4 regions of the Erwinia pyrifoliae DSM 12163 genome follow, and region 4 is predicted to be linked to each of the others. Evidence: predicted binding sites of a transcription regulator. Region 4 holds the regulator's gene; each other region holds the start of a gene.
What was found. Region 4 encodes PurR, which represses purine synthesis genes. Its sites were predicted from a motif close to CANGCAAACGTTTGCNTG; they were not measured.
Positions count from the first base shown of each region.

Region 1: a site for PurR is predicted at 1,140-1,157, ahead of purM (phosphoribosylformylglycinamidine cyclo-ligase). Genes of this name have one in related genera too.
Region 2: a site for PurR is predicted at 2,290-2,307, ahead of purE (5-(carboxyamino)imidazole ribonucleotide mutase). Genes of this name have one in related genera too.
Region 3: a site for PurR is predicted at 3,566-3,583, ahead of glyA (serine hydroxymethyltransferase). Genes of this name have one in related genera too.

Region 1 is NC_017390.1:1,248,788-1,254,378, forward strand. It holds gene purN (phosphoribosylglycinamide formyltransferase) at 1-36, opposite strand, end outside; gene purM (phosphoribosylformylglycinamidine cyclo-ligase) at 33-1,073, opposite strand; gene upp (uracil phosphoribosyltransferase) at 1,317-1,943, shown strand; gene uraA (uracil permease) at 2,083-3,372, shown strand; gene hda (DnaA inactivator Hda) at 3,519-4,226, shown strand; gene arsC (arsenate reductase (glutaredoxin)) at 4,223-4,576, opposite strand; gene bepA (beta-barrel assembly-enhancing protease) at 4,588-5,591, opposite strand, start outside.
Region 2 is NC_017390.1:2,824,316-2,829,906, reverse strand. It holds gene ybbP (putative ABC transporter permease subunit YbbP) at 1-557, shown strand, start outside; gene purK (5-(carboxyamino)imidazole ribonucleotide synthase) at 620-1,687, opposite strand; gene purE (5-(carboxyamino)imidazole ribonucleotide mutase) at 1,684-2,193, opposite strand; gene lpxH (UDP-2,3-diacylglucosamine diphosphatase) at 2,332-3,048, opposite strand; gene ppiB (peptidylprolyl isomerase B) at 3,048-3,542, opposite strand; gene cysS (cysteine--tRNA ligase) at 3,782-5,170, shown strand; gene adhP (alcohol dehydrogenase AdhP) at 5,252-5,591, opposite strand, start outside.
Region 3 is NC_017390.1:1,173,303-1,178,893, reverse strand. It holds gene EPYR_RS05260 (DUF1007 family protein) at 1-575, opposite strand, end outside; gene csiE (stationary phase inducible protein CsiE) at 710-1,978, shown strand; gene glyA (serine hydroxymethyltransferase) at 2,199-3,452, opposite strand; gene glnB (nitrogen regulatory protein P-II) at 3,892-4,230, opposite strand; gene glrR (two-component system response regulator GlrR) at 4,366-5,591, opposite strand, start outside.
Region 4 is NC_017390.1:2,130,880-2,136,470, forward strand. It holds gene gloA (lactoylglutathione lyase) at 1-296, shown strand, start outside; gene rnt (ribonuclease T) at 399-1,058, shown strand; gene EPYR_RS09510 (Grx4 family monothiol glutaredoxin) at 1,334-1,672, opposite strand; gene EPYR_RS09515 (C40 family peptidase) at 2,053-2,889, shown strand; gene purR (HTH-type transcriptional repressor PurR) at 3,290-4,315, shown strand; gene punR (DNA-binding transcriptional activator PunR) at 4,312-5,244, opposite strand; gene punC (purine nucleoside transporter PunC) at 5,356-5,591, shown strand, end outside.

The DNA.
Region 1 (5,591 bases), 880 kb from region 4:
TCCATTGCCGGAAACCAGCACGACGATGCGTTTCATGCGTTAATCACCACGCGCTCTTCCGCGTCGGAGGCTTTGATTACGCCAATTTTCCACGCCTTTTCACCGGCATCGTTCATCAGCTGTAGCGCTTTGTCCGCTTCCGCCGGGCTAAGGGCAATCACCATACCCACGCCGCAGTTAAAGGTGCGGTACATCTCAAAGCGACTGACGTTACCGGCCTGCTGCATCCAGCTAAAGACGGCTGGCCACTCCCAGCTTGACTCTTCCAGTACCGCCTGGGTGTTGTCTGGCAGCACGCGCGGGATATTCTCCCAGAAACCGCCGCCGGTCAGGTGGGCAATGGCGTGCACGTCCACTTGCTCAATCAGGCTGAGGATGTTCTTCACATAGATGCGCGTAGGTGCCAGCAGATGGTCCGCCAGCGGCTTACCTTCCAGCTGGGTGGTTTGCGGGTCAGTGTTGCTGAATGCCAGAATTTTGCGTACCAGCGAGTAGCCGTTAGAGTGTGGGCCACTGGAGCCGAGGGCGATCAGGACATCGCCTTCAGCCACTTTGCTGCCGTCGATAATCTCTGATTTCTCCACCACGCCAACGCAAAAGCCGGCCACATCGTAATCTTCGCCGTGGTACATGCCCGGCATTTCAGCCGTTTCGCCGCCGACCAGCGCACAGCCGGACTGCGAGCAGCCTTCAGCGATGCCGGCGATCACGCTGGCAGCCGTGTCAACGTCGAGCTTGCCGGTCGCATAATAATCGAGGAAAAACAGCGGTTCAGCGCCTGATACCACCAGATCGTTTACGCACATGGCAACCAGATCGATACCAATGGCATCGTGGCGTTTCAGATCCATCGCCAGACGCAGCTTGGTGCCGACGCCATCAGTACCGGAAACCAGAATCGGTTCACGATATTTTTGCGGCAGGGCGCAAAGGGCACCGAAACCGCCCAGGCCACCCATCACTTCCGGGCGACGAGTCTTTTTCACTACGCCTTTGATACGGTCGACTAAAGCATTACCCGCATCGATATCTACGCCGGCGTCTTTATAGCTGAGAGAGGTTTTGTCGGTCACTGCGAAATCCCCACGCGGTTTGCGGTTGGTGTGGTGTTAAAAAAGAGCGCGGCAATTCTATCAGCGCAGGCAAACGTTTGCGAGTACCATCTGTCCACAAGTTGCGGATAGCCCGTTTCCAGGCGATCCTTATCAATGCCGGGCAGAAGAGAGGATCAGTTGCACTAAGTCATAGGGCGGCAGGGGAAATAGCGCTATACTTTCGCGATTTTTTTTGCAGCTTAACACTCCGGGAGTAAAACAATGAAGATCGTGGAAGTGAAACACCCGCTGGTCAAACATAAACTGGGTCTGATGCGTGAACATGACGTGAGCACCAAACGTTTCCGTGAACTTGCGTCAGAAGTGGGAAGCCTGCTGACTTATGAAGCCACCGCCGATCTGGAAACCGAGAAGGTGACCATCGAAGGCTGGAATGGTCCTGTCACCATTGACCAGATTAAAGGCAAGAAAATTACCGTGGTGCCTATCCTGCGTGCCGGTTTAGGCATGATGGAAGGCGTGCTGGAGCATGTACCGAGCGCGCGCATCAGCGTGGTCGGCGTCTACCGTGACGAAGAAACCCTGGAGCCGGTGCCCTATTTCCAGAAACTGGTATCAAATATCGAAGAGCGTATGGCGCTGGTGGTCGACCCGATGCTGGCTACCGGGGGGTCAATGATCGCCACCATTGACCTGCTGAAAAAAGCCGGCTGCAGCAGTATCAAAGTGCTGGTGCTGGTCGCGGCGCCGGAAGGCATTGCCGCGCTGGAAAAAGCGCACCCGGACGTGGAGCTTTACACCGCTTCAATCGATCAGGGGCTGAATGAAAAGGGCTATATCATTCCTGGCCTTGGCGACGCCGGTGATAAAATCTTCGGTACCAAGTAAATCATGCTGCAGGCCAGGTTTACGGCAGGGCTTCCTGAGGCTGTTCGCTCTGGCGAGGGGCCGTAGCATCGCCTCCGATTTGATAAGCCGGCCGCAGAGTCGGCTTTTTTATGGTTAACACTTAAGGGGTAATGACTGTATGACACGTCGCGCAATTGGCGTACACGAGCGGCCACCGCTGCTGCAAACCATTCCGCTCAGCTTCCAGCACCTGTTTGCCATGTTCGGTGCCACCGTGCTGGTACCGATCCTGTTCCATATCAATCCGGCCACCGTGCTGCTGTTTAACGGCATCGGCACGCTGGTTTATTTGTTTATCTGCAAAGGTAAAATCCCGGCGTATCTGGGATCGAGCTTTGCCTTTATCTCACCCGTTTTGCTGCTGTTACCGTTGGGTTACGAAGTGGCGTTAGGCGGGTTTATTATCTGCGGCGTGCTGTTTTGTCTGGTGGCGCTGATGGTCAAAAAAGCCGGTACCGGCTGGCTGGACGTGATGTTCCCTCCGGCGGCAATGGGCGCCATTGTGGCGGTCATTGGCCTGGAGCTGGCGGGCGTGGCGGCGAATATGGCGGGCCTGCTGCCTGCAGCCGGTAGCGCACCCGATGGCAAAACCCTGATTATCTCAATGGTCACGCTGGGCGTGACGGTATTTGGCTCGGTGTTGTTCCGGGGTTTCCTCGCCATTATCCCCATTCTGGTCGGCGTGCTGGCTGGGTATGCGCTTTCCTGGGGAATGGGGATTGTTGACTGGACGCCGGTACGGGAAGCGCCCTGGTTTGCTTTGCCAACCTTCTATACGCCGCGCTTCGAATGGTATGCCATCTTCACCATTTTGCCCGCCGCGCTGGTGGTGATTGCCGAACATGTGGGCCATCTGGTGGTCACGGCGAATATTGTCAAAAAGGATCTGTTGAAAGATCCGGGACTGCACCGTTCAATGTTTGCCAACGGGATTTCCACCGTGTTCTCCGGCTTCTTTGGTTCCACACCGAACACCACCTACGGGGAAAACATTGGCGTTATGGCGATTACCCGCGTTTACAGTACCTGGGTGATCGGCGGCGCGGCGATTCTGGCTATTCTGCTCTCCTGCATTGGCAAACTGGCTGCGGCGATCCAGGCGGTGCCGGTGCCGGTAATGGGAGGGGTATCGCTGCTGCTGTACGGGGTGATTGCTGCTTCCGGAATTCGCGTATTGATTGAATCGAAAGTGGATTACAACAAGGCGCAGAATTTGATCCTGACCTCAGTTGTGCTGATTATCGGCGTCAGCGGGGCGAAAGTGCATATCGGTGCCGCCGAGCTGAAAGGGATGGCGCTGGCGACAATTGTCGGCGTGGCACTTAGCCTCATCTTCAAGGCATTCGGCCTGCTGCGCAAAGAAGAGGAAGTGATCGACGTGCCGGATGAACGTCACGACGCGCGCTGAACCTGAAGGGGCAGCGTCTGTTGCCCCTGTCATACCACATTTTCTTAATCTTGCCGATCCCACTCGCCGGGATCCCGCTTAGCATTTCATGATCCCGTCTGAGTTGTGTTAGAATTTTCGCGTTTTCTGCCTGCTCAAACCCTGAGGTGATTCTGAACACGCCGGCACAGCTCTCACTGCCACTTTACCTGCCCGATGACGAAACCTTTGCCAGCTTCTGGCCAGGGGAGAATCCGTCGCTATTGGCCGCGCTGCAAAGCGCATTGCACCAGCAACATGGTAGCTATTTCTACTTCTGGTCGCGCGAGGGAGGAGGACGCAGTCATCTGCTGCACGCCGCCTGCGCTGAACTGTCGGCGAAAGGCGAAGCGGTCGGTTACGTCCCGCTGGATAAACGCACCTGGTTTGTGCCTGAAGTGCTCGACGGGATGGAGCAGCTGGCTCTGGTCTGCATCGACAATATTGAATGTATTGCCGGCGACGGTCCCTGGGAAATGGCGATCTTCGACCTGTATAACCGCATTCTGGAAACCGGGAAAACGCGGCTGCTGATTACCGGGGATCGTCCACCGCGCCAGCTCAATCTGAAGCTGGCCGACCTGGCTTCGCGCCTCGACTGGGGGCAAATCTACAAGCTGCAACCGCTGTGCGATGAAGACAAGCTGCAGGCGCTACAGCTGCGCGCCCGGCTGCGCGGTTTCGAGCTGCCAGAAGACGTTGGCCGCTTCCTGTTAAAACGCCTCGACCGTGAAATGCGCACGCTGTTCGTGACGCTGGATCAGCTGGATCGCGCTTCAATCAGCGCCCAGCGCAAGCTGACCATCCCCTTTGTCAAAGAGGCGCTGGCGCTCTAAAGGATCTCCAGCACCTGCTGTGGCGGCCTGCCGATACGCGCGTGTCCGTTAGCCACCACGATGGGGCGTTCGATCAGGCTGGGCTGTGCCGCCAGTGCACTCAGCAACTGCTGCTCGTCGAGCTGCGCGTCATCCAGCCCCAGGGCGATATACTCATCCTCTTTTTGCCGCATCAGCTGGCGCGCACTGTGCAACCCCAGCTGCTGCAACAGCGCTGTGAGCGTTGCCAGATCCGGCGGAGTTTCCAGATAAAGGATAATCTGCGGCTCCATGCCACGGGCTTTCAACAGCGCCAGCGTTTCGCGGCTCCTGGAGCAGCGCGGATTATGGTAGATCAGTACTTCGCACATCGCTTCGTTCCTTATGATTTCTGGTACTGACGAAAACGCTGCTGCAGCTGGCGCAGCTGGTCTATTCGCGCATCGTAACGCGCCTGCTTCAGGCTGCCCAGCGGCACCGCCGCGCTGGCGCTACTGAGACTGCGGATCGCCTGATCGAGCTGTCCGGCTAACGCCAGGCTTTCGGCTCGCGCGGCCTGCTCTTCATCACTCTGGCCCTGCTGGGAAGATGCCTGAGCCAGTAGATCCCAGCCGTTGGCGTCGTCTTTATTCGCCCAGGTATAACGATACAAAACTTTGCCGGCATTGGCTGGCTGTTTCGCTTCAACATACGCGTTAGCAAGGTTGAGCTGTATTACCGGGCTGTTGCTGCTGTTGCCCTTTACTGCCAGCAGGCGGTTAATCGCCTGCTGCGGCTGTTTCAGCCCTATATCGATGTCGGTCATGAGATCCAGATACCAGACGTTATCGGGCTGTTTCGCTATCAGCGGCATGATGATACTGCGGGCATCAGCAAACTTATTGTCGCCCAGCAGCAGTACCGCCTTGCCATACTGCGCGGCGGCCTGCTCGCGGCTGTTGCCGTGTGCCAGCGTGGTGAGCAGATCGTCATTCAACTGATTTTGCCCGCTGGAGAACATGCCCAGCGCCCTGACTTTCGCCATGTAGAAGTCCTGTGATGACTGTACCACCACCGGCTTCATCTGATTTGCCCGGTTTCGCGTATCGGCCAGGCGGCTGTCCGGCAAAGGGTGGGTCAGCAAAATCTCAGGGGGTTTAGACGCAAAGCGCGATGCATCGACCAGCTTTTGCAGAAAATCAGGCATGGCTTCCGGATCAAAACCGGCACGTTGCAGCACCTGGATGCCGATGCGGTCTGCTTCCTGTTCATTCTGCTGGGTGAAGCTGATCACCCCCTGTTGAGCGCCAGCGAGCGTGCCGCTTAGCGCCGCCATTCCGGCCTGCGGGCTGGCCATTGCCAGCAAAATCGAACCCAGGGCGCCTACCCAGGTGAGCGGGGCGTTAC
Region 2 (5,591 bases), 690 kb from region 4:
TTATTTTCCCGCCTGGCGCGCTCGATAACCAGCCGCAGACCTGGCTGACCAGCTTCCGCGTCAATGACGATAACGCGCTGCTGGCGCAGCTTAACCGCCAGTTTCCGACCTTAAGCCTGCTGGATATCGGCACGATTTTGCGTCAGATAGGCCAGGTGCTGGCGCAGGTGAGTCAGGCGCTGGAGATCATGGTGGTACTGGTGACTGTCTGCGGCGTGCTGCTGTTGCTGGCACAAATCCAGGTCGGGATGCGCCAGCGGCGGCAGGAGCTGGTGGTGTACCGTACGCTGGGTGCCAGCAAGAAGTTGCTGCGTGCCACGCTGTGGTGCGAGTTTGCACTGCTTGGCGTGGTATCGGGCGCGGCGGCGACCATCGGGGCTGAAGTGGCGCTGTGGGGATTACAGCGCAAGGTGTTTGACTTCCCTTGGCAGCCGGACTTTATGCTGTGGCTGGCGCTGCCGTTAACCGGTGCGCTGCTGCTATCGCTGTGCGGCGGCTGGCTGGGCTTGCGTCTGCTGAAGGGCAGGGCGCTGTTCCGGGGATATGAGGCGGGCTGACGGCGGGGCGATGTGAAGCGGCGGGCCTGAACTTATCACTTTCAGCCCGCCGTATTGCTGGCTTAAGCAAGTTTATCCACGGCCCAGGCAATACCGCTGGCATATTCCGCAGGCAGCATTGGCACCAGCGCATTGAGCGCGGTGCCAAGTGCCAGCGGGCTGGCGTCTGCCAGATTCAGGTGGCCGACCTTACGCCCGGCGCGCACCTCTTTGTCGTACCAATGCAAATGCACCAGCGGCTCCCTGAGCCACGCGGTATTGATGTCGGTGCCGATCAGGTTGACCATCACTGCCGGGGTATTGACCACCGGGGTGGGCAGCGGCAGATCGAGAATGGCGCGCAGATGCAGTTCAAACTGGCTGATGGACGCGCCGTTCTGCGTCCAGTGACCACTGTTATGCACCCTCGGAGCCAGCTCATTGATCAGCAGACCTTCCGGCACCACGAAGCACTCCATCGCCATCACGCCAACGTAGTTCAGCTCATGCATAATCGCCGACAGCATGCGTTCCGCCTGCTGCTGGTGCTGCGCATCGACGTCTGGCAGCATCACGCTGGTACGCAGTATGCCGTCCTGATGCAGGTTATGGGTCAGCGGGTAGAACACCGTGCTGCCGTCGTGGCCGCGCGCGCCCACCAGCGACATTTCACCCGAGAAGTTGATGCCCCGTTCGACGATACATTCGCCGTAGCATTCGCCGGGCAGCGTAGCGGTTTCGCTGGCGCGCAGACGCCACTGGCCACGCCCGTCGTAGCCGCCGGTACGGCGTTTAACGATTGCCAGTTCGCCGAGGGTAGTGAACACCTGCGCCCACTGGTCGGCAGCGGATAAGAGCTGCCAGGGTGCCGTTGCCAGGCCAAGCCGGTCAAGCAGCTGTTTCTGCGTCAGGCGATCCGCCAGCAGCGGGAAAATATCGCGATTAACAAAGGCGCGATGATCGGCAAGCTCGCGCGTCAACGCGGTTTCCGGCCAGCGCTCGATTTCGGCGGTGATGACGCTTTGCGCCATCGGCAGCGTCTGCGGCTCGGCGTCAAGGCCGACCGGATAAACGGCGATCCCCAGCGGCTCCCCGGCCTGGCGCAGCATGCGCCCGAGCTGACCGTTACCTAAAATGCAGACCGGTTTCATGCTTCCTCCCGGGGGTCCGGATGGTTCAGCACCTCGTCAGTCTGCGCCTGTCGCCAGTCCGCCAGGCGCAGCGCCAGGCCGCTGTCGTGCAGCGCGAGGATCTGCGCCGCCAGCAGGGCGGCGTTGGCTGCCCCGGCTTTACCAATCGCCAGCGTGCCTACCGGAATGCCGCGCGGCATTTGGACGATGGAATACAGGCTGTCTACCCCGCTTAGCGCGGCGCTCTGTACCGGCACGCCGAGTACCGGCACCCGCGTTTTCGCTGCCAGCATACCCGGCAGATGCGCCGCGCCGCCTGCCCCGGCAATAATCACCTGATACCCGTTATCCGTGGCACTTTCGGCAAAGCTGAACAGCTTGTCTGGCGTGCGGTGGGCGGACACCACTTCACAGTGAAACGGAATGTCCAGACTGGTGAGGACTTCCGCAGCAAATTGCATGGTGGCCCAGTCACTTTTTGAACCCATAACAATAGCAATGCGGGCCGGTGCGGCGTTGGATGACATGCGGGTCTGACTCCTGTGATTGTAAAACGTCACCGTGGCAGCGCAGAGACTGGCTACCGGGTGGGAAGGGCAGAGAGAATATCATGACTGTGCGGCAAGGAAAACGGTTGCGTAGCGCGAAACCGCGCCAGTTACGCTTCAGAACGGGAAGGAAATCAGCCTGATCTCGTCACTGCTGACCCGGATCATGGAGCCTTGCTGGTGCCAGGCTCCCAATACCAGACGCTGCGCCGGCTGGCCGTTGATTTCAAGCGGGTGTACCGCCGGACGATGCGTATGGCCGTGGATTAACAGCGGGGTATTGTGGCGACACATTGTTTTGATCACCGCCTGCTGATTAACGTCCATAATCGCCATATCCTTACTGCTGTTAGCCTGTTTGCTACCGTCACGCATTTTTAACGCGATACGCTGGCGTATCAACAGCGGCAGGGCGAGGAACAGCTTTTGCAGCCAGCGCTGCTGCACCTTCTGACGAAACCGTTGGTAACCGCTATCGTCAGTGCACAGCGTGTCGCCGTGCATGACAAGCAGGCGCTTGCCGTACAGTTCCAGCACCTGTTCTTCCGGCAGCAGCGTCATTGCGGCCGAGCGGGCAAAGCGCTTGCCCAACAGAAAGTCGCGATTACCGTGAATAAAGTAGCAGGGGATGCTGAGCTGACGCAGCGCGTGGGCGATCTGCGCGTGCAGCGGATTGGGATCGTCGTCACCAATCCAGGCTTCAAACAGGTCACCAAGAATATACAGCGCATCAGCGTGCTGTGCTTGATGGTGCAAAAATTGCAGAAAACCGGCAGTGATTGCCGGTTCTTCACGACACAGATGGAGATCTGCGATAAACAGCGTGTGCGGCATTATTCGCTGACGGTCACTTTCTGAATGATCACGTCATCTTTCGGCACATCCTGGTGCATGCCGCTGCGGCCGGTAGAGACGGCTTTGATTTTCTCAACCACGTCCATTCCTTCAACCACTTCAGCGAACACGCAGTAGCCCCAGCCCTGCAGGCTTTCGTCACGGAAGTTCAGGAAGTCGTTGTCTGCCACGTTGATAAAGAACTGGGCAGTGGCAGAGTGTGGAGCCTGAGTGCGCGCCATTGCCAGGGTGCCTTTGGTATTTTTCAGGCCGTTGCTGGCTTCGTTACGGATCTCGTCTTTGGTGTCTTTCTGCTTCATGCCTGGCTCAAAACCACCGCCCTGGATCATAAAACCGTTGATCACACGGTGAAAGATGGTGTTGTCGTAAAAGCCTTCGCGGCAGTACTCAAGGAAGTTTTTTACGGTAGCCGGGGCTTTATCATCAAAAGTTTTGATGACGATATCGCCATGATTAGTCTGGAAAGTAACCATTTTCTCATCCTGTCAGGGTTTGAAGTATTTAACAGTGGGCGCAGGAAGTGCAGACAAATAATCTGCCCCTGGCGGCAGACGGCTTTTATACCACAAATTGTGACGGCTCGTCAGCAACGCTGCAAAGCGGGGCTGGGGGATAACTTTGCTTTGCGTAGCGCTGCACGGAAAAATACGTCAGAATATTATACACACTAAATTATCGTTAACCCCGCACACGCTTAAAACGGAATGTCTCAATGCTAAAGATTTACAACACCCTGAGTCGTCAAAAAGAGGAATTTAAACCCATACATGCCGGTAACATCGGCATGTACGTGTGTGGCATTACCGTTTACGACCTGTGTCATATCGGCCACGGCAGAACCTTTGCCGCTTTTGATGTTGTGGCGCGTTATCTGCGTTACAGTGGTTATCAGCTGAAATATGTGCGTAACATCACCGATATAGATGACAAAATCATCAAACGCGCGAACGAAAACGGCGAATCTATCGAGCGGTTGACCAATCGCATGATCGACGAAATGCATAAAGACTTCGCCGCGCTGAACATTCTGCCGCCGGATCTGGAGCCACGCGCCACGCGCCATATTGCAGAGATTATCGAACTGGTCGAGAAGCTGATTACCCGTGAGCATGCTTATGTTGCCAGCAATGGCGATGTGATGTTCTCCGTTGACAGCGATCCGCAATACGGTTCGTTGTCGCGTCAGGATCTGGATCAGCTTCAGGCCGGCGCTCGCGTTGAGGTGGCTGCCGATGTGAAGCGTAACCCGATGGACTTTGTGCTGTGGAAGATGTCCAAAGCAGATGAACCTGGCTGGGCTTCCCCGTGGGGCAACGGCCGTCCGGGCTGGCATATTGAGTGTTCGGCAATGAACTGCAAACAGCTGAGTGAGCACTTCGATATTCACGGCGGCGGTTCTGACCTGATGTTCCCACACCACGAGAATGAGATCGCCCAGTCCACCTGTGCTCATGATGGCCCGTATGTGAACTACTGGATGCACTCCGGCATGGTGATGATTGACCGTGAAAAAATGTCGAAATCGCTGAACAACTTCTTTACCGTGCGCGATGTGCTGCAGCACTACGATGCGGAGACGGTGCGCTACTTCCTGATGTCCGGCCACTATCGCAGCCAGCTAAACTACGGCGAAGATAACCTCAACCAGGCGCGTTCGGCGCTGGAGCGCCTGTATATTGCGCTGCGTAACACCGATACCCGCGCCACTCCGGCCGGCGGCGAAGAGTTTGAGGCGCGCTTTCGCGAGGCGATGGATGACGACTTCAATACCCCGGAAGCCTATTCGGCGCTGTTTGATTTAGCGCGAGAAGTCAACCGCATGAAGGGGGAAGATCCGGCGGCAGCGGATGGCCTGGCGGCGCGCCTGCGCGTGTTGGGCGGCGTGCTTGGCCTGCTGGAGCAGGATCCGCAGCAGTTCCTGCAAAGCGGTGTCAATATCAATGATGAAGAAGTGGCGCAGATCGAAGCGCTAATCCAGATGCGTATCGATGCGCGTAAAGAGAAAAACTGGGCGCAGGCCGACGTGGCGCGTGACCGTCTGAACGAGATGGGCATTGTGCTGGAGGACGGTGCCGGTGGTACCCGCTGGCGCCGCAAATAAGTTGAAGTGAGAATATAAAAAGCCCTGAATTTTCAGGGCTTTTTTTCATTGCGACCTTAATCTGCGCAGCGCGACGCAGGGTTAATGGGTACTGTTAAAATCAATCACCATGCGGCCAACGATTTTTCCGCTTTCCATTTCATGGAAGATCGCGTTGATGTCCTGCAGCGGGCGGCGAGTGACTTTGGGTACAACTTTGCCTTCAGCCGCGAACTGGAAAGCTTCAGCTAAATCTTCACGCGTGCCGACCAGCGAGCCGACGACCTGGATGCCGTCCAGCACCAGACGCGGGATATTCAGGCTCATCGATTCCGGCGGCAGGCCCACTGCCACAATACGGCCACCTGCGCGCATCGCATCCACCGCAGAATTAAACGCCGCTTTGGCAACGGCTGTTACCACGGCAGCATGTGCGCCCCCC
Region 3 (5,591 bases), 960 kb from region 4:
GCTTTATCCAGCGCCAGCGCATAAGCCTTTACCGAGGCACCCGGCTGCGGGGTCTGTAGCTGCAAACGGCACTGCGAGGCCAGTTCAGGCGGTACGGTTAAGTCTTTTTCAGAATCGTAATACATATCTACAAAGTAAGTCGGGTCGAAAGTAGCAAAACGGTAGCGCTGGCCTCTTAACGGCTGCGGATGAGAAAGCGGTAAAACGAACCCCAGCACCGCCTTGTGCCCCTGGCGCGACAGATGGTACTGCGTCGGCATCTGGCCAAATTTTACCGGCTGCTTCTGGTGCCAGAATTCGGTGAAATAGTGCTGAACGAGGACATTTGCCATCACTTCGGCCGCCAGCTTTTTCCAAACCTCCGAATCAGGTTGCGCGTGACCGGCATCATAAAGCAGATCGGCAGAGGTGATTTCATCCATCACCCAGCGCATTTTTAATCCGGTAAGGCTGTCGCCCTGATGAACCAGCGTGGTTTGCATGGCAATAAAGCTATGCGGATGTGCCGAAACCGCTGGCGCGCCGGCAGCCACCAGCCACAGCAGGTGGGCGGTTGATTTGTTATAATATAACAAAATTACGTCCTGTCAGAAATTTTCCGCTCATTTTTGTGACCTGCCTTAAAAGCTCGGCATAAACCGGGGCTGACGGGCTACTGACCACGCTGCCGGGGCTATGCTTAATACTTCTACCGCTACTGAGATCGCAGATGACGAGTGTATATTTACCTGAACATGCTGTCCTCTCCCCTGCGCAGCGCCGTTGCCGTCTGCTTTTAACTCTCTGTCTTCCTGACTGCCTGGTGACGCTGGAGTCGGTATGCCAGCTTAACGGCGTTGATCTTCCCCTCGTCCGGCAAGATATAGCGGAGCTGACAACAGAAATCCAGCGCAATCATCATCTGGCCATTGAGCAGGACGGGCAGGGTCGCTTGTCGCTTAACGGTACAGCGCTAAACCAGCGGCTGTGCCTGATGCACGGCTTACGCCGCGCAATGCGCGTGTCGCCCCAGTTTGTCAGCGGCTGGTTTGCTGACGCCGTCAAACGCCGGTTGCAGGCGCAGTTCATTGATAAAGCGCTGTATAGTGAGCATAACCTGACGAGGTTGATCCGGCATTGTTCACAGCGGCTGGCGCGGGAGTTTAGCCTGCGCGACAGCCATTTTTTGCACATCTGGTTACAGTTTTCTCTTGCCTGGCCATGCCAGCCGCAGTTCAGCTCGCTACAGCAGCAGTGGCTGCAACATAAAGCCGAGTATGCGCTGGCTCAGGAGATTATCCGCTGCTGGCAGAAGCGTGGCTGGCCTGCCGATGATAATCAGGCAGCCCTGCTCGCTCTGCTCTTCAGCCAGCTGCACGCGCCACTGATTGAGGAGATCGCCTGCGAAAGTGAGCGCTCGCTGCTGCAAGCGGTTGAGTTATTGATTCAGTGTTTTCAGCAGATTGCCGGTATTGAATTTCATCATAAGGCCGGCCTTAGCGTGCGCCTGTATACCCACCTGGCCCAGGCGCTGGAGCGTACGCTATTCGCCATCGCTATCGATGACAATCTGGCAGAAAATGTCGCTTTACAATATCCACGCCTGTTGCGCACCACGCGTGAGGCGATTGTCGCTGTTGAACAGCAGTACGCGGTCACGTTTTCACAGGAAGAGGTGGAACTGATGGCGATTATTTTCGGTGCATGGCTGGTACAGGAGCATGCCCCGCATGAGAAACAGGTGCTGCTTCTCACTGGAAAAAATCCCAAACTGGAACGCCAGATCGAGCAGCAGTTACGTGAACTGACGCTGCTGCCGCTGAACATCAAATATCTGGATGTTAACGACTTTCAGCGTGACAGCGCGCCGCCAGGCATCACGCTGGTTATCAGCCCGTATGCCACCTCGTTACCGCTCTATTCACCGCCGCTGATCCATGCCGAACTGCCGTTGGGAGAGCACCAGCAGCAAAGTATCCGCACGCTGCTGGAGTCGTAATCTGGGGTTCGGCGCTGGGGGCAGCGCCGGGTCAAGCCGCTGCAAACAAATGACGCCTGCTCTCTGAAAGCCGCGAAACGGGCGATCGCCGGAGACAAACACCCCGAAGAACAAAACGCAGTCAGAAGGCGCGGTAACCAGAGCAAAAAAAACGGGACACTAACGTGTCCCGTTATTATGACTTCATAACTTCATTCCCGGTGACGGGGGTAAAGCTGGCTTATGCGTAAACCGGGAAGCGGGCGCAGATATCCAGCACCTGTTTCTTCACGCGCTCACTCACGCCTTCGTCGTTGATATTGTCGAGAATATCGCTGATCCAGCCAGCCAGCTCGCGCACTTCGGCTTCTTTAAAGCCGCGACGAGTGATCGACGGCGAACCGATACGGATACCGGAAGTCACAAACGGACTTTTCGGGTCGTTAGGCACGCTGTTTTTGTTAACGGTAATGTTGGCGCGGCCCAGGGCAGCATCCGCTTCTTTACCGGTCAGGTTTTTGTCCACCAGATCCAGCAGGAACAGGTGGTTATGCGTGCCGCCGGAAACCACGTTGTAGCCGCGCTCCAGGAACACGTCGACCATCGCTTTTGCATTCTTCGCGACCTGCTGCTGATAAGTCTTGAACGCCGGCTCCATCGCTTCTTTAAAGGCTACCGCCTTGCCGGCAATAACGTGCATCAGCGGGCCGCCCTGGCTGCCAGGGAAGACGGCAGAATTGAGCTTCTTATAGAAGTCTTCGTCACCGCCTTTCGCCAGAATCAAGCCACCACGCGGGCCTGCCAGCGTTTTATGGGTGGTCGTGGTAACGATGTGGGCGTACGGTACCGGGTTCGGATAAACGTCAGCCGCAATCAGGCCCGCAACATGTGCCATATCAACAAACAGGTAAGCCCCGATGCTGTCGGCGATTTCACGCATTTTAGCCCAGTCGCACACGCCGGAATAGGCGGAGAAACCACCAACGATCATTTTTGGCTGGTGCGTTTTAGCCAGTTCAGCCAGTTCGTTGTAGTCAATTTTGCCGTTTTCGTCGATGCCGTAAGAGATGACGTTATACAGTTTACCGGACAGGTTGACCGGAGAACCGTGAGTCAGGTGACCACCATGAGCCAGGCTCATACCCAGAATGGTATCACCCGGCTGCAGCAGCGCCGTGTAAACGGCGAAGTTGGCCTGAGAACCGGAGTGCGGCTGCACGTTCGCGTAGTCTGCGCCGAACAGCTCTTTGGCGCGGTCGATGGCCAGTTGCTCAACGATATCAACATGTTCGCAGCCACCGTAATAACGCTTGCCCGGATAGCCTTCAGCATATTTGTTGGTCAGCTGAGATCCCTGAGCCTGCATGACACGAGGGCTGGTGTAGTTTTCTGAAGCGATCAGCTCAATGTGCTCTTCCTGACGCACTTTCTCCTGCTCCATCGCCTGCCACAACTCGGCATCGTAATCGGCAATGTTCATATCACGCTTTAACATCTGCATCTCCTGACTCAACTGACTTTTATAAAGGTATGACCCCATGCGGGGGGGTGCCAGGCAACAGTGTAAACTGTTTTCCCACCCGTTGAATAGCGTCAAGGCCGCCTTTTTACGCAAACGATTGGCTTCACGGCCGGTAAGGCCTGGTTCCGGTTCAGGGCAAGCCTTTGCTGGCGGAGTTTTCTTCATCAGGCAGTTGCATGAATTTCATTTGCCCCGGAACAGATTTGCCCCGGAACAGGATATAAAACGCCCCGACGGATCGCAGTGCAGGTATAACACGCTTCAGGCAACAACAGACAGATATCGCAACGCCGCGCCTCAGAAACCGGGGCATTCGGGGGAAGGCACAAAGGTGGGCGCATAACAAACGGCGGGAACAGCGTCAGCATTCAGAGCCTGAGAAGCCAGGCCCTGCGGTCAACATCAGCGATAATTAAATCGCTTCTTCGTCTTCTTCACCGGTACGAATGCGCACCACCCGCGCCACATCGTAGACGAAAATTTTGCCATCGCCGATCTTTCCGGTCTGCGCCGTGCGCATGATGGTATCCACACAGGTATCGACGATGTCATTAGCAATGACGATCTCAATTTTCACCTTGGGCAGAAAATCGACCATATACTCTGCGCCACGGTAAAGTTCGGTATGCCCTTTCTGGCGACCAAATCCTTTGACTTCAGTCACCGTCATCCCGGTGATGCCGACTTCCGCCAGCGCTTCACGCACATCGTCCAGTTTGAACGGCTTGATAATTGCATCAATTTTTTTCATGGCAGATCCTTTTTCTTCCTCCGCCGGGCGCGGCAGGGTAATCAGTTAACATCGCCGGACAGATCGCGCCGGGCGTGCTGTCTCTGGTTTCAACCCGCTAAACTATCATAACTGGCGCGCTTAGCGGCACAGGAATTATCCTTTAAAATCGGCCGCATCCAGCTCATGACGCGACAACAGTTTATAAAATTCGGTGCGATTGCGTCCCGCCAGACGTGCGGCATTGGTCACATTGCCTTTGGTCATTTGCAGCAGTTTACGCAAATAATTGAATTCAAACTGGTTGCGCGCTTCGACAAAGGTCGGAAGTACCGTATTTTCTCCCACCAGCGCCTGTTCGACCAGCGCTTCGCTAATGACCGGTGCTGAGGTCAGCGCCACACACTGCTCGATGACATTGACCAGCTGACGCACGTTGCCCGGCCAGCTGGCGGCCATCAAGCGCCGCATCGCCTCGGCCGAGAAGCTGCGCACAAACGGTTTGTGTCGCTCCGCTGACTGCTTCAGCAGATGGTACGCCAGCAGCGGGATATCTTCTGCACGTTCATGCAGCGCCGGGAGCTTCAGGCTCACCACGTTCAGGCGGTAGAACAGGTCTTCACGGAACTCTTTTTTCTCCATGGCTTTGGGCAAGTCGCGATGGGTGGCGGAGATAATTCGCACATTGATATCCAGGTCGCGATTGCTGCCCAGCGGGCGCACTTTCCGCTCCTGTAATACGCGCAGCAGTTTTACCTGCAACGCCTGCGGCATATCACCAATTTCGTCAAGAAATAGCGTGCCACCTTCGGCGGCCTGGAATAATCCCTCACGGCTGCTCACCGCGCCGGTAAAGGCTCCTTTGGCATGACCGAACAGTTCCGACTCCAGCAATTGTTCCGGCAGTGCGCCGCAGTTAATGGCGATAAAGGCTTTACCCGCCCGCTGGCTGACGCCGTGAATTGCCTGAGCCAGCACCTCTTTCCCCGTGCCGCTCTGCCCGTGGATCAGCACGCTAACATCTGACCGGGCCACCATTCGTGCTTGCTCAAGCAGACGTAGCATCTGCGGGCTGCGGGTGACAATCTTTTCACGCCAGGCTTCATCACCGACCGGTGCACGATAAGCCAGCGCCTCGTCTATCGCTTTGTACAGCGCATCGCGGTCTACCGGCTTGGTAAGGAAACTGAATACGCCCTGGCGGGTAGCGGCGACGGCATCGGGAATGGAACCGTGAGCGGTCAGAATAATCACCGGCATGCCCGGCTTTAGCTTCTGAATTTCGACAAACAGCGCCATGCCGTCCATTTCATCCATGCGCAGGTCGCTGATCGCCAGGTCGACATTTTCGCGGTTCAGCACGCGCAGCGCCTCCGGGCCAC
Region 4 (5,591 bases):
AATATACCCTCGCCTTTGTCGGCTACAGCGAAGAGAGCGAAGGCGCAGTTATCGAACTGACCTATAACTGGGACGTGGATAAATACAACCTCGGTGATGCATACGGTCATATTGCTCTGGGCGTGGACGATGTTGCAACTACCTGTAATCGCATCCGTAATGATGGCGGCAACGTTACCCGCGAAGCCGGCCCGGTGAAAGGCGGTACCACCATCATTGCGTTCGTAGAGGATCCGGACGGCTATAAGATTGAACTTATTGAAAATAAACACGCTGGTCACGGTATCGGCAACTAAGCTTTTTTGGGGTGCTTCCCAGGCACCCCGCTCCCCCCCTGCTGCATCCCCCAACAAAATTTGCCATAATGCGCGCTGCCTTTTATCGCCAATGAGAAGCCGATGTCTGAATCGAATGAACTGAATACCCTGAGCAGCCGTTTTCGCGGTTTTTATCCAGTAGTGATTGATGTCGAAACCGCAGGTTTTGATGCCAAAACGAACGCCCTACTGGAGATTGCGGCAGTAACGCTGAAAATGGATAGTGATGGCTGGCTGGAAAAAGATGATACCCTTCACTTCCACGTTGAGCCTTTTGCCGGTTCAGTTCTGCTTCCTGAAGCACTGACATTTAATGGAATCGATCCTACTAATCCTCTTCGCGGGGCGGTCAGTGAATACGAAGCGCTTCACGCTATTTTCAAACTGGTGCGTAAAGGGATTAAGGACAGCGGCTGTAACCGGGCGGTTATGGTGGCGCATAATGCGACGTTCGATCTCAACTTTATGAACGCCGCAGCAGAACGTGCCAGTCTGAAACGAAACCCTTTCCATCCCTTCGTAACCTTTGATACCGCTGCGCTTAGCGGGCTGGCGCTGGGGCAAACCGTGCTGGCAAAAGCCTGTCACGCAGCAGGAATGGCGTTCGACAGTGCACAGGCGCATTCGGCCTTGTACGACACGCTGCAAACGGCGGATCTGTTCTGTGAATTGGTTAACCGGTGGAAACGTCTTGGCGGTTGGCCACTGCCCGCTGCTGCAGAGAGCTGTCCCGGCAACTAACTTAGGGGGGAAATAGCCTTTAATACCTGATGTTCTTCTGTTCAGGGGCTGGAAGCCAAATATGATGGCCTGAGGCAACAGCTCAACGCAATTCCCGGGCGGTGAGTTGAAATCGTTGACGCTGTAAGTGAGGAGGCCGTCAGAGGGAAGCCGTTTGCTCCAGATGAGTGATCAAGCCGGGGTATGGCGAAACGCCGAAGTGAAATGCCAGTCAGTTATTATCACTGACTGGCTTGAAAGTTTCATCACGCCCATTCAGACGCCAGCCAAGGCGATTACTCTGCGGCGTCAGTTGGGTATTTCTGGGCGGTTTCTTTGATCAACTGTTGCAGTTCACCACGCTGATACATCTCGATGATGATATCGCAACCGCCGACCAACTCACCGTCAACCCACAGCTGCGGGAACGTTGGCCAGTTTGCATATTTTGGCATTTCAGCACGAATGTCCGGGTTTTGCAGGATATCCACATACGCAAAACGCTCGCCACAGGCGGAGAGCGCCTGTACGGCCTGAGCAGAAAAACCGCAGCTCGGTAGCTTCGGCGAGCCTTTCATATACAACAGGATTGGGTTTTCTGCGATCTGGCGCTGAATTTTTTCAACAGTACTCATAAATGCCTTCCTCAATACGATACTTCGTGTATAGGCTGTAGCCAGCCAATATTGTAGCTATTCTGACCTGAGGTTGAAAATGACATTTTCAATACTTATCGGGTTTTCACCCGGTTAACGGTCAGAGGATGGTAACAAAATAACATTTTCTTCTGAGCTTTGCTGCATCCGTTGACAAATAGTTAAGGTAACGCACTGAGTTAACAGACTGATTATATATGTTAAACTATCGACCACGGCTGTATTATTGTAACAAAAAAGACCTTACCTTTTGCTCTCCATTTAGTTTAGAATTCTTACAACCTTCTGCCAGCGTGCAGAATTGACTATTTACCCTCGCATTGCTGCCTGCCGCAATGCACGAACTGTTAATGGAAATGATGCGTCTATTCATTACGCTTTTCATGCTCGCTTTCGCTCAGCTATTTTTTAATATGGCGCACGCATCGCCACAGGCTCCTGTTAATGCCGATCGGCACAAAGCTGACCGAAATATCGCGCGCGAAGATGAACGACGCAAAAAACGCCCGGTAAAAGCTTCCACAACCAAAAAAATCAAACAACCTCCGGTAAAAAAAACTAAACAACCCGCACGACCGGCGCAGCTAAGCACGGCGAAAAAACAAAAGTTAAAAAATAAAACCACTGTCGTTAAGCGCCCAACAAAAAAAAGCAACACGGTTAAAAGCCAGTCTGCCTACAAACCCGGCATCAAAAAGACAATAAAAAAACGTTACGGCAGGCAGCGTGCAGATCGTAAGACGGCTCTGTCGGCCCCTATAAAGCTCAGTAATGCGCATCGCATTCGTTATCAAAAAGCGCGTGAAAGCGCAGTGAATAAACTGATGGGCCAGCTGGGTAAACCCTATCTGTGGGGTGGCAGCTCGCCTAAAACCGGGTTTGACTGCAGTGGCCTGGTTTGGTACGCCTATAAAGATTTAGTAAAATTCAAAATTCCTCGCACCGCAAATGAGATGTATCACCTGCGCGATGCCGCTCCGATCAGGCGTGACAGGCTTGAGAAGGGCGATTTGGTGTTCTTCCGTCTCAACAGTAAAAGTCGCGCCGATCATGTAGGCGTCTATCTCGGCGGCGGTAAATTCATTCAGTCACCACGAACAGGTAAAGATATTCAGGTCAGCACACTGGGTGATGATTTCTGGCAAGAACATTACATAGGCGCTCGTCGCGTGGTGACACCGAAGACGGTTCGTTAACCGCTGGCAGACAATTTTCCCGCCGGGCCGCGAGACGAAACGCATTGCTGCCTCGTAATCAACGATTCCGTCTGGACTCATCGTTATCAATTTCGGTAAGTGATTTAACTTCGCCATTACCCACATTGGGTTAACAGTCTGCAATTATTCCTATCGTTAACAGTAAACATCTCGTTTTCTTTGCGCAGCCTTGTTAGAATTCATCCTCTGCGTTGCGCAACGGTGCCAAAATTTGGCTAAGCCAGCACTGCGCGTCCTGTTACGGACAAACCTTACCCCTTCCCGATTCTTTGAGACAGCCCCCAATCATTCTGTCCAGTCGGGAAAAGCCTGCATCCAGGCAAACGATTAACAAACCAGTTATCAGCAGGTTACTGATAACACCAGGAGTAGGATTTTCATGGCAACAATTAAGGACGTGGCAAAGCGCGCGGGTGTTTCTACCACCACCGTGTCGCACGTCATAAACAAAACACGCTTTGTCGCCGAAGAGACGCGTGAAGCGGTATGGGTGGCTATTAAAGCATTGCATTACTCACCAAGCGCCGTAGCTCGTAGCCTGAAGGTAAACCACACCAAAACCATTGGCCTGCTGGCAACCTCAAGCGAAGCACCCTATTTTGCAGAAATCATCGAAGCGGTGGAGCACCGCTGCTTTGCTCAAGGCTATACCCTGATTCTGGGCAATGCGCATAACAATATCCAAAAGCAGCAGGCTTATCTGTCGATGATGGCGCAAAAACGCGTGGATGGCCTGCTGGTCATGTGCTCTGAATACCCGGACGCGCTGATTGCGATGTTAGAAGATAACCGCAATATTCCGATGGTGGTAATGGATTGGGGCAAGTCACGCGGTGACTTTACCGACACGGTACTGGATAACGCATTTGATGGCGGCTATCTGGCGGGGCGTTATCTGATTGAACGCGGGCACCGTGACATTGCTGCCATCCCGGGTCAGTTGGAACGCAACACCGGGGGCGGGCGCCATGCGGGCTTTCTGAAAGCACTGGCCGAGGCCGGGATCACACTGCGTGATGAGTGGCTGGTACAGGGTGATTTTGAACCTGAATCCGGTTATCTTGCTATGCAACAGATCCTGGCGCAGAAACAGCGTCCGACCGCCGTATTTTGCGGAGGCGATATCATGGCGATGGGCGCAATCTGTGCAGCAGATGAAATGGGACTGCGCGTGCCGCAAGACATCTCGGTGATCGGTTATGATAACGTGCGCAACGCCCGATACTTCACTCCGGCGTTGACGACCGTACATCAACCGAAAGAGCGTCTCGGTGAGACCGCCTTTGATATGTTAATCGATCGCATTACCAGCAAACGTGAAGAGTCCCAGACCATTGAGGTTTATCCTTCTCTTATCGAACGACGTTCGGTGGCGGACGGACCTTACCGCGACTACCGCCGTTAATTGCGCATCGGCCCCGGATGCTGTTGCTCGCTCAGCCACTCGGCCTTCAGGGTTTCCGTGCTACCAAGATATTCCAGCAGCCAGCTCAGCGCCGGTGAGGCGCTTTGTTCCGACCAGCTCAGACAGCACGGACTGTCTGGAAAAGGTGAGCTAAGCGCCAGCTCACGCAGTTCGTTTCTCTGCAACAACGGTTGGGCGAAATGGCCCGGCACCATGCCAACGCATAACCCCGCGCCCAGACAATCAAAGGCGCTTTCCCAGTCAGGCACAACCAGCCGCCGCTGATTATCCAGCGTCCATGTTGTGCGTTTGGGTAGCGCGCGTGAGGTATCTTCCAGCACCAGCGAAGGCCACTCGCGTATCCACTCTTCAGTCAGCGGCCCGGGGCGGCTGACTAACGGGTGTAGCGCATTAACCACACAGCGCCAGTTCAGGCTTCCCATATCACGAAAAGCGAAACGCCCGCCAACCGGAACCGCCTGTGTAGCACCTATCGCCACATCCACCCGCCCGTCTGCCAGCGCGTCCCAAACGCCGTTAAACACTTCTGGCATGATATGCAGCTCCATGTCAGGAAAGTGGCGGTAAAAATCCACCACCAGCTGCCGCGTACGCGACGGGCGTACGATGCGATCGACAGCGATATTGAGCTGCCCGCGCCAGCCGTTTGCCACCTGCTGACAGCGGCGGCGCGTGGCTATCATTTTTTTGATGACAAACCTGCCTTCCTCGCTAAATACCCGTCCGGCGTCGGTTAACACCACATCACGATGCCGCCTTTCAAACAGACTTACGGCCAGCCATTCCTCAAGCTGGCGCACCGTATAGCTTACCGCAGAGGGCACACGATGTAGCTCAGCGGCAGCGGCGGTAAAACTTCCGGTCCGGGCCACGGCATCAATAACTTCCAGTGAATGTTCAGACCACATATTTGCCTTCAAAAAAATTCATGTCGATTGACTAATATTAGCGTTTCACAGACTGTCCTGCACGCGATTACACTGCTCAGGCTAAAAATGGACTGATAAGAGTTGATCAACATGTATTCTAAAGGTTTTATGATTTACCTTGCGCTGCTAAGCATGCTGGGTTTCCTTGCCACCGATATGTACCTGCCCGCATTTGGTGTGATGCAGCAAGATCTGCATACTCCAGCCGGGGCTATCAGCGCCAGCCTGAGTATTTTTCTGGCCGGTTTTGCCTGTGCGCAACTGGTATGGGGGCCTCTTTCAGACCGCATCGGGCGTAAGCCAGTACTGTTGATGGGTCTGAGTCT